2 regions of the Sphingomonas sp. PSPC2-2 genome follow, and region 1 is predicted to be linked to the other one. Evidence: riboswitches for the same ligand, from Rfam matches in the RefSeq annotation. Region 1 holds a riboswitch; the other holds the start of a gene.

Region 1 (5,153 bases):
GACCGGCCAATTGACCAGCCCCGACGCCGCATAACTCGCACTGGTCGCAGCGCCGAACAGCACCACCGACACCAGCGAAGAGGCAGCCGCATTGGCCAGCGTCATGCCCGTCGCCGCCATCAAACCCGGCACGATCAGGAAGCCACCACCAATCCCGAAAAAGCCCGCGGCCAACCCGGTCACCGCGCCTGCGGGGGCAAGCTTCAGGGTGATGGCGGCGTTCAACCGCACACCGGCATCGCCCTCCCTTTTGCGCGGCAGCAGCATCGATCCTCCGACCAGCGCCATCGCCAGCGCGAACCAGATCAGCAATTGGCTGCCATCGATTTGCTTGGCGATATGCGCGCCGATCAGCGAGCCGGTCAGCCCGGCCCCGCCAAAGACCAGTGCGCACGGCCATTTCACCCGCCCGGCACGCGCCTGCACCAGCAGCCCGACCGCGGCATTGACCGCGACCGCCGCCGCCGATGTGCCGATCGCGACATGCGGATCGCGGATGCCGACGATATAGAGCAGCAACGGCGTTGCCAGCACCGACCCGCCACCGCCGAACACCGACAGCAACAGGCCGATCACCGCGCCACCGAGGATCGCGGCCGGATAGGAGATCATGACGCTCTCCTCCGATTACAGCGCAGCCGTCCGGTTCCACGGCAAGAGCGCCAGCAGCTTCGCCATCCCGCAAAAGCCGCTAATGCCTGCAAAGGTCAGCCCCGCACCGACAAAGGCCGACAGCGCAAAGAAGCCCGGTGCCACCAGCCAGCCCAGGCACACCCCGATCAGCACCAGCGATCCAGCGACGATCTGGACTTGGCGCATCATCTCCAACGGCGCCTTGCGGTCCGCCTCGACCGGCAAACCGGCGCGCGCCCAGCCGTCGAGGCCGCCTTCCAGAACATAGCCCTGCCCCGCCACCGGCGCCGCCAGCCGCGCGGCATTGGTGGCAGTCCGCATGCCCGAGCGGCACAGGAACACCACGTCGATCCCGGGCCGTTCGGGCAAGGCCGCTGCACTGAAGCGCGACAACGGGCACGACACCGAGCCGGCGATATGCCGCCGGGCGAATTCGTCGTCCTCGCGAATGTCGATCAGCAGCGCATGACCTTGGCGCAGGCGCGCCTCGACCGCCTCAGGCGTCAGCGGAAGCAAGGGTTTCGGCATGGGACGTCTCCACATCATCGGAACAGAAAATGGTCGCGAGCGTCGCCAGCACCTGCGCGGCCGCCGGATCGGCGATGCGATAGCGAATCGACACGCCCTCGCGCCGGGTCGCCACCAACCCATCGCTGCGCAGCACCGCGAGATGCTGCGAGAGTGCGGATTGCGACAGCCCGATCAGCGGCAGCAATTCCCCAACCGAGCGCTCGCCGCCGGTCAATTGGCACAGGATCATCAGCCGTCGTTCGTTCGCCAGCGCCCGCAGCAGCTTGGCCGCAGCGGTCGCATTCGCCTCGAATCGCGCAGGGTCGAAAGTGGTCGGGTCAGCCATAGCCTCAATATATTCATTGAATCTAATTTAGCAATATCTTATATTGCGACGAGAAGGAGCCAAAACGATGCCCCGCCCCAACCACAATCCCCATGTGCAGACCTTTTTCGACTCAGCGACCTTCACCGCGACGCATCTGGTCAGCGACCCCGCGACAGGCGTCGCCGCGATCGTGGATCCGGTGCTCGATTTCGAACCGAAGAGCGGCACGCTGTCCACGGCGTCGGCCGATGCCGTGCTGCAGGCGGTGGCGGAACAGGGGCTGGATCTGGTCTATGTGCTGGAAACGCACGCCCATGCCGATCATCTGTCGGCGGCCGACCATATCCGGCACCGCGCCGGCGCGAAGATCGCGATCGGCGCCCACATTACGGCGGTTCAGCATGTCTTTGCCGATCTGTTCGAGCTTGACGATGTTGCGCCCGATGGCAGCCAGTTCGACCTGTTGCTCAAGGAAGGCGATCATTTGCCGCTCGGGGACCTGTCGATCGGCGTGTTGCATACGCCCGGCCACACCCCCGCCTGCAGCACCTATCTGATCGGCGATGCCGCCTTTGTCGGCGACACGCTGTTCATGCCCGATTACGGCACCGCGCGCGCCGATTTTCCGGGCGGCGATGCGGCGACGCTCTATCGCTCGATCGGCAAGATCCTGGCGCTGCCACCGCACACGCGGCTGTTCGTCGGCCATGATTATTTGCCCGCGACGCGCACCGATTATCGCTGGGAAACCACGGTAGCGGAGGAAACCGCCGCCAACGTCCATGTGCATGTGGGGGTGAGCGAACAGTCCTTTGTCGCTATGCGCGAGGCGCGCGATCGCACGCTGGCCGCGCCAACGCTGATCCTGCCATCGCTTCAGGTCAACATTCGCGCGGGTGCCCTGCCACCGCCCAGCCCTGGCGGCACCGTCTTCCTGAAGCTGCCGGTCACCTTCGCCGGCGGCACGCGGCCTGCCGCCGCCTAACCGCGCCCGCGTCCAGAACGGACCACCGCGAAAATCGGTTGGCTTATCGCAACGCCCGTCCTATCCCACGCCTCGTGATGGCCCCTTTCGAGGAGCCATCCAGCTTCGCGCCGGTACCGGGAATGCAGTGCGCACGCTCCGTGCAAATCTGCAGCTGTCCCTGCAACTGTAAGCGGCGAGCACGACGCGCAGGCGGAACCGGCAACGGCTCCGCAGCCACTGGGAAAGCCCGCCACCGTGGCGGACCACCTGGGAAGGCGCGCATCGCGCGATGACCCGTGAGCCAGGAGACCGACCGGCGCGGGTCGCTCTTGCCCGGCTCATGGGATTGGCCAGGCGCGAAACGCTTTTCGTCTGAGCGACGAACGTGCGGCTGGGGCCGCATCGGGGGCGGTGCCGGGCGCTTATGCGTCCGTCCGGTGGCGTGTCCCGACCGTTCGCAGCGGACGCCCCGGCCCTTGTCGCTCGACGCCCAAGGGACTCGTTTACGCCATGAAGACTTTGCTTTCCTCGGCCGCGCTCGCCGCGCTGCTGCTCCCCGCCACCGCCTTCGCTCAGGTCGCCCCCGATCCGGTGCCCGCACAAGCGACCGACGACACTTCGTCCATCGTCGTCACTGGCATCCGCTCCACCGTCACCCCGCTGCGTGCGGATCAGATTGGCGGCTCGGTCACCGTGCTTGATGCCGATGCGCTCGGTCAACGCCAGACCCGCACCGTCTCCGACATCCTGCGCGACGTGCCCGGCGTCGCGGTCAGCCGCATCCCCGGCCAGACCCAAGTCCGCCTGCGCGGGGCCGAGGCCAACCACACGCTCGTATTGATCGACGGGATCGAAGTGTCCGACCCCTATGCCGGTGAATTCGATTTCGGCACGCTGATCGCCGACGAGGTCGCGCGCGTGGAAGTCCTGCGCGGCCAGCAAAGCGCGATCTATGGCTCCGATGCGATCGGCGGGGTAATCCAATATATCACGCTGACCGGCCGCGAAGCGCCAGGCATCAGTGCGCGGATCGAGGGTGGCTCCTTCGGCACGGTCAACACCGCCGCGCGCATTGCGGGTGTGTCGGGCACGTTCGACTATGCCCTGTCGGGAACGCTCAACACCACCGGCGGTACCCCCAACGCGCGTGGGGGAACGCGCAATCTCGGGAATGATTCGGGCGCGGTGTCGTTCAAATCGACGTGGTCGCCCGCATCCAATGCGCGCGTCACCGCCGTCGCGCGCTATGCCCGTACCCAGGCCGATTTCAACGACAGCGACAGCAACTCCGCCAGCAAGACCTTTGGCTATACGATCGACACGCCGGGCGCGCATTTCATCAACGAAGCGGTTTACGGCCTGCTGCGCGGCGAGCTCGATTTGCTCGACGGCAAGTGGACGCAGGCGCTGACCGGGCAAATCGCCGATACCACGCGCAATGGCTATGGTGCGACCGCGCGCACCTATGGCGACACGGGTCAGCGGCTTAAGGGCTCGTATGAATCGACGCTCAAGCTCAACCAGGGCGCGCTGCGCCATCAGTTTACCGTCGCGGTCGATATCGAACGCGAACGCTATCGCAATACCGATCCGACCGGCTTTGCCTTCACCGGGCGGCGGCAAGTCGACAATGTCGGCATCGTCGGACAATATGACCTGACGCTGGGCGAGCATGCGGCGTTCGGCGCGTCGCTGCGGCAGGACCTCAACAACCGCTTCCAGGACACCACCACCTATCGCGTGCAGGGCAGCTATCGCTTCGACAGCGGTACGCGGGTTCGCGCAGCGGCGGGATCGGGCGTGAAAAATCCGGGGTTTTATGAACTCTACGGCTATAGCGACGGGCGCTTCATCGGCAATCCGGGCCTGAAGCCGGAACGCTCCGAGGGCTGGGAAGCCGGGATCGAGCAGAGTTTCGTCGACGGCCATGTGCTGATCGGCGCGACCTATTTCGACAGCCGTTTGTCGGATGAGATCTACACCACCTATCCGGCACCCAATTTCGTCGCCACACCCGCCAACCGCACCACCAAATCACGCCAACACGGCGTCGAGGCGTTCCTCAACGCCCGCATCGGCACCGCGTGGCGGATCGACGCGGCCTATACCTATCTCCACGCGCGCGAGAATGGCATGGAGGAAGTGCGCCGCCCGAGCCATATCGCCAGCGTCGCGCTCGGGTGGCGCGCGCCGCACGATCGCTTCGGCTTTACCGCCGTCGCGCGCTACAATGGCGATACCAGCGACGTGGCGTTTACCGATCCATCCTATGTTCCGGTCACGGTACGGCTGCACGATTATGTGCTGCTCAACCTCAATGGCGACGTGAAGCTGACCAAGCACTTCGCGCTGTTCGGCCGGATCGAGAACCTCAACAACGCGCATTATGAGGACGTGTTCAGCTTCGCCAATCCGGGCCGCGCGGTTTACGGTGGCGTCCGCGCCCGCTTCTGAGCACCAGCTCCGTCATCCGGGCACCGCCCCGGATGACGGAGCGCCATAGCAGGCCCTTGCATCACTCCATAATTCTATTATAGTAGAACTATGGAAATATATACCGCCGTCTCCGCGTTGTCCGCGCTCGCCCATGCCGGGCGGCTCAGCGTGTTCCGCATGCTGGTCCAGGCCGGTCCCGAAGGGCTCGCGGCGGGCGAGATCTCGCGGCGGCTGGACGTTCCCGCCAATAGCTTGTCGACCAATCTCCAGATTCTGTCG
Region 2 (5,153 bases), on a different contig from region 1:
TTCCTCGATCGCTCGCTCCACCAGTTCCCGCATCGCCGTTTCCTCTCACATCGCTTCCGCGAAAAGCGTTGCCATGAGGCCACGGATGTAGGACAGCAAAAAACCAATTTGGTTAGAAGGCTGGCATGATCACCGCTATCCGCGAAGTCCGGCGCGCCAAGGGCATGACGCTCGACGATGTCGCGCGCGCGTGTATACCGCCAACCACCGCGCAGACGATCGGTCGCCTGGAAACCGGCACGCGCACCGTCTCGGTCGGTTGGCTGAACCGGATCGCCGCAGCATTGGGGGTGCGCGCAGCCGATCTGGTCACCTTGCCCGACCGCGCCGACATCGCCGTGGCCGCAATCCTCGATACGACCGGAGCGCATGCCCCCAAGCGCCCGGCGACCGTCGTCCCCCCGGCCCCCGCACCCGAGCATGTCGCGGTGTCGGTCCAGGCCGGCGTGGGGGACTATCGTGCTGGCGACACCATCTGGTGCGTGCGTATTCCACCGGCAGATTTCGCCCAGGCGCTCAACCGCGACGTTCTCGTTCCGCGCCCGGCAGGCCGTTTCCTGTTCGCACGCCTGATCGGGCGCGAGGACGGGAAGCTCCACCTTCTCCCGCTCGGCCCCGGTGCCCGCCAGCAAGTCGTCACCGATCCGCCATGGATCGCCACCGCCGTTACATTGGTTCGCGCTTTATGATCCGCACCCTGCTCTTCGCCGCGCTCCTCGCCGTGCAAGGCGCGGCTCCGCCACCGGCACCCCCGCCGCCCGTCACCACGGCGCAGATCCTCAACCGCTACCCGCATGACACCAGCGCCTTTACCGAAGGTCTGCTGATCGACCACGGCGTGCTGTACGAAAGCACCGGGCGGGAGGGACAATCGGACATTCGCCGCGTCGACTTGGCAAGCGGCCGCGTCCTGGCACGGACGAAATTGCCGCCGAGCCTGTTTGGTGAAGGCATCGTTGCATGGAAACAGCAACTGTTCAGCGTCACCTGGCATGGCGGCCAAGGGTTTCGCTGGTCGCTCCCGGGTCTCAAGCGCTCCGGCGGATTCCGCTATAGCGGCGAAGGCTGGGCGATGACCGATGACGGGCACGCGCTGATCCTGTCGGACGGCACGCCGGTGTTGCGCTTTCTCGATCCGACCACTCAGAAGGTCGTCCGGCGCGTGACGGTGACGATCAACGGCCGCTTGCTCGACCAGATTAACGAGCTCGAATATGTCGATGGCGAGCTGCTCGCCAATATCTGGATGACGCACTATATCGCGCGGATCGATCCGGTCAGCGGCAAGGTGCTCGGCTTCATCGACCTGTCCCCGCTCCTCGCGCAGGTGCAACTGACCGACCCCGATTCGGTTGCCAACGGCATCGCGTATGATCGCGCGGCGCGGAAGCTCTACGTCACGGGCAAGAACTGGCCTGCGCTGTTCGAGATCGCGCGACCCAAGGGGGCGTGATCCGGCTCTTCGCGATTTTGGGCAGGCTCTTGCCATGCAACAGGAAATGACGGTAGCGGCGGCGCGCGTCTGAAGGGCGACCGCGCGTCGGGACCCAAGCGGTTGAGAAGGGTCTGTTGGTTATGACGCACGCACCGTCGGCTTCGTCCCCGCCCCGCCAGGATGGTCTGCGCCGCCGCATCGGCTGGTTGTTCACGATCTTGATCCTGGCGAATATCGGCGCGTGGATTTGGGCGTTCACGCTGTTTCACGAACGCCCGCTGATGCTGGGCACCGCCCTGCTCGCCTGGGGTCTGGGGCTGCGCCACGCGGTCGATGCCGATCATATCGCCGCCATCGACAACGTCACCCGCAAGCTGATGCAGGATGGCCAGCGCCCGGTCAGCACGGGCTTCTGGTTTGCGATCGGCCATTCCGGGATCATCGCAATCGCGTCGGTGGCCGTCGCGCTGACGGCGAGCGCACTCGCCGGCATGGCGGTGCTAAAGCAGATTGGCGGCACCGTCGCCACCATCGTGTCGGCGGGGTTCCTGTTCGCCATCGCGGCGACCAATCTCATCATCCTGCGCGCGGTGTGGAAGACCTTTGCCCATGTCCGCGCGGGCGGTGCCTATGTCGATGAGGATATCGACTTGCTGCTGGCCGGGCGCGGCATCTTGGCGCGGGTGTTTCGACCGATGTTCCGCTTAGTCAACCGACCGTGGCACATGGCCCCGCTCGGTTTCCTGTTCGGGCTGGGCTTCGACACGGCGACCGAGGTCGCGATCCTCGGGCTGTCCGGACAGCAGGCCGCCGATGGCACCGCGATCGGCACCATCCTCGTGCTGCCGCTGCTCTTTGCCGTGGGCATGGCGCTGATCGATACCGCTGACGGGGTCGTCATGTTGGGGGCGTATGAATGGGCCTTCGTCAAACCGATCCGCAAACTCTATTACAACATCACCATCACGCTGATGTCGGCAGTCGTCGCGATCGTGATCGGCGGCATCGAGGCGCTGGCGCTGATCGGCGGAAAGCTGGGGTTGGCGGGCTGGCCGTGGGAGACGGCGGCACGGCTGGGCGAGCAATTCAACACGCTCGGGTTTGCCATCATCGGCCTCTTCGTGCTGTGCTGGATCGTCAGCTTCGGCATCTATCGCTGGAAACGCTTCGACGAGATCGAGGTCCGCCTGCCCGGCTGAACCCGGCCAACATGCCGCATTGGCATTGCCTGCGAACTCGGTTAAGCGGTGCTCGAATTCTCCGGAGAAATCCGGGGGTTCATGATCGCACCGGTGCCCCGCGAGGGGCTTGAATGGGAATGTGGTGCGGGAGCGTGCTCCCAAATCCACAGCTGTCCCTGCAACTGTAAGCGGATAGTGCGATGCGCAGGTCTCCCCTTTGCGGGAGCAGCCACTGGAACGCCACGCAAGTGGGGATCTGGGAAGGTGCGTATCAAACGGTGACCCGTGAGCCAGGAGACCTGCCAGTGCACCGGTCGCTCTTGCCCAGATCCAGGGGATGGTCTTGGCACGGTACTTCTCCGTCTGGGCGACGAAACTGTGCGGCTGGGGCTGCACGGTCGTGCGGCCATGGGCGCTCTCGCGTCGGTCCGGGTCGCACGCCGACCGGTCATGCGCCGGCAAGCCCCGTCCTGTGTTCGTCCTGGCGCGGGGAGATGTACCATGTCCGATCTTTCCAAGATCCCCGTCACCATCGTCACCGGCTTCCTCGGGGCCGGAAAAACCACCGTGATCACGCACCTGATCCGCAACGCTGGCGGCCGGCGGCTCGCGGTCGTCGTCAATGAATTCGGCACGCTCGGCATCGACGGAGATATTCTACAGGGCTGCGCCATTCCGGATTGCCCTGCGGAAAACATCGTCGAACTGGCCAATGGCTGCATCTGCTGCACCGTCGCCGACGATTTCATTCCGACCGTCGAACGCTTGCTGGCACTCGACCCTCGGCCCGATCATATCCTGATCGAGACCTCCGGCCTCGCCCTGCCCAAACCCTTGTTGAAGGCGTTCGACTGGCCCGCGATCCGCAGCCGCATCACCGTCGATGGCGTCGTCGCGCTGGCCGATGCCGAGGCGGTGGCGGCAGGCCGCTTCGCACCCGATCTCGCAGCGCTGGAGGCGCAACGCGCCGCCGACCCCGGCATCGACCATGAAACCCCGTTGTCCGAAGTGTTTGGGGACCAATTGGCCTGTGCCGATATCGTCCTGCTCACCAAGATCGATCTGGCGGGTCCCGAAGGCGTGGCAGCGGCACGCGCGATTATCGCCGCCGAGGCACCGCGACCGGTGCCGATCCTCGAGCTGACCGACGGCGTGGTCGATCCGCGCGTAATTCTGGGGCTTGGCGCGGCCGCCGAAGACGATATCGCGGCGCGTCCGTCGCATCACGATGGCGACGACGATCACGAGCATGACGATTTCGACAGCATCGTGCTCGACATCGGCGAAATCGCCGATCCCGCCGATCTGGCTGCCCGGATCGTGCGCATCGCGCAGCAGCACCAGATCTTGCGCGTGAAGGGATATGCTGCGGTGGCGGACAAGCCGATGCGGCTGCTGGTCCAGGCGGTCGGCACGCGCGTGCGCTACCATTATGACCGTCCGTGGCGGCCGGGTGAAGCGCGGCGCACCACGCTGGTCGTCATTGCCGAGCGCGACCATATCGATGGTGAGGCGTTGCATACGGCGCTGGTCGGCTGAGGCCAGCCCGTGCACGTCCTCTTCCGCGAAAGCCACGGTCTGGAGGAAGCCGCGATCCCGCAGGATCTGGGGCAGACCCCGGCTGACCTGGTCATCCTGTCCTTTTCGGACAGCGACCTTGGTGCGTTCGCGGGCGCATGGCACTCCGCGCGAAGATCCGGGCAAACGCTGCCTTCGCTCCGGTTGGCCAATCTCGCAGCGCTCGGCCATCCGCTGTCGGTCGACACCTATGTCGAGCGCACGCTGAGCGGTGCCAAAGCGATCCTCATCCGGCTCATCGGCGGCATGCCCTATTGGAGTTACGGGTTGCAGCAGGTCGAACTGCTTGCGCGGGCACGGGGGATTGCACTGGCGGTGTTGCCCGCCGATGGTCGCGCCGACGCACGGCTGGACGCCGTCTCCACCCTGTCCGCGCAGACGCTGCGCGCGCTGGCGCGCTTGTGCGACGAAGGCGGGCCCGAAGCGAGCGGAGCCGCGTTGACGCTGCTGGCGCGCGCCGCAGGATTGTGTTGGGACGATACGGTCACGCCCCGATCGTTGCCGCTGGCGGGCGGATGGCATCCCGATTGCGGGGTGGTCGATCCGGCCACTTTTGCGCGTGATCCCGATCGACCGCTGATCTTGCTCGTCTTCTACCGCGCTTATCTCGCGGCGCAGGACCTTGACCCCTTTGCCGCGCTGCATGGCACGTTCGAGCAGCGCGGTTTTGCGACTCTGTCGCTGTTCGGACCGTCGCTGAAGCACCCGCAAACGCGCGACCGGATCGCGGCGTGGATCGGCACACTATCGCCCGTCGCAATCCTCAACGCGACCGCATTTTCGGCGCGGGGCGAGGCTGGGGAAACACCGCTCGACGCGGCGGGGGTACCGGTGTTTCAAGTGGCGCTGGCAACCTCGGGACGCGCCGCCTGGGCAGACGGCACGCGCGGCCTGTCACCTGCCGATCTCGCCATGCATGTCGTATTGCCCGAGATTGACGGTCGGCTATTCGCCGGGGT

Evidence for each region. A riboswitch is a leader RNA that binds a small molecule or an ion and turns the genes downstream of it on or off. The one in region 1 is predicted to bind cobalamin.
Region 2: linked by a shared signal. The riboswitch ahead of cobW (cobalamin biosynthesis protein CobW) and the one ahead of ACP7BY_RS15360 (TonB-dependent receptor plug domain-containing protein) in region 1 are both predicted to bind cobalamin.

What each region holds. Positions count from the first base shown of each region.
Region 1 is NZ_JAFCWU010000008.1:173,839-178,991, reverse strand. Features, by position in the region: gene ACP7BY_RS15380 (sulfite exporter TauE/SafE family protein) at 1-612, opposite strand, end outside; gene ACP7BY_RS15375 (rhodanese family protein) at 628-1,161, opposite strand; gene ACP7BY_RS15370 (ArsR/SmtB family transcription factor) at 1,130-1,489, opposite strand; gene ACP7BY_RS15365 (MBL fold metallo-hydrolase) at 1,557-2,456, shown strand; cobalamin riboswitch at 2,551-2,770, shown strand; gene ACP7BY_RS15360 (TonB-dependent receptor plug domain-containing protein) at 2,949-4,892, shown strand; gene ACP7BY_RS15355 (ArsR/SmtB family transcription factor) at 4,983-5,153, shown strand, end outside.
Region 2 is NZ_JAFCWU010000007.1:39,924-45,076, forward strand. Features, by position in the region: gene ACP7BY_RS13455 (DUF6456 domain-containing protein) at 1-33, opposite strand, end outside; gene ACP7BY_RS13460 (helix-turn-helix domain-containing protein) at 126-689, shown strand; gene ACP7BY_RS13465 (glutaminyl-peptide cyclotransferase) at 686-1,453, shown strand; gene ACP7BY_RS13470 (HoxN/HupN/NixA family nickel/cobalt transporter) at 1,576-2,634, shown strand; cobalamin riboswitch at 2,709-2,937, shown strand; gene cobW (cobalamin biosynthesis protein CobW) at 3,118-4,155, shown strand; gene cobN (cobaltochelatase subunit CobN) at 4,165-5,153, shown strand, end outside.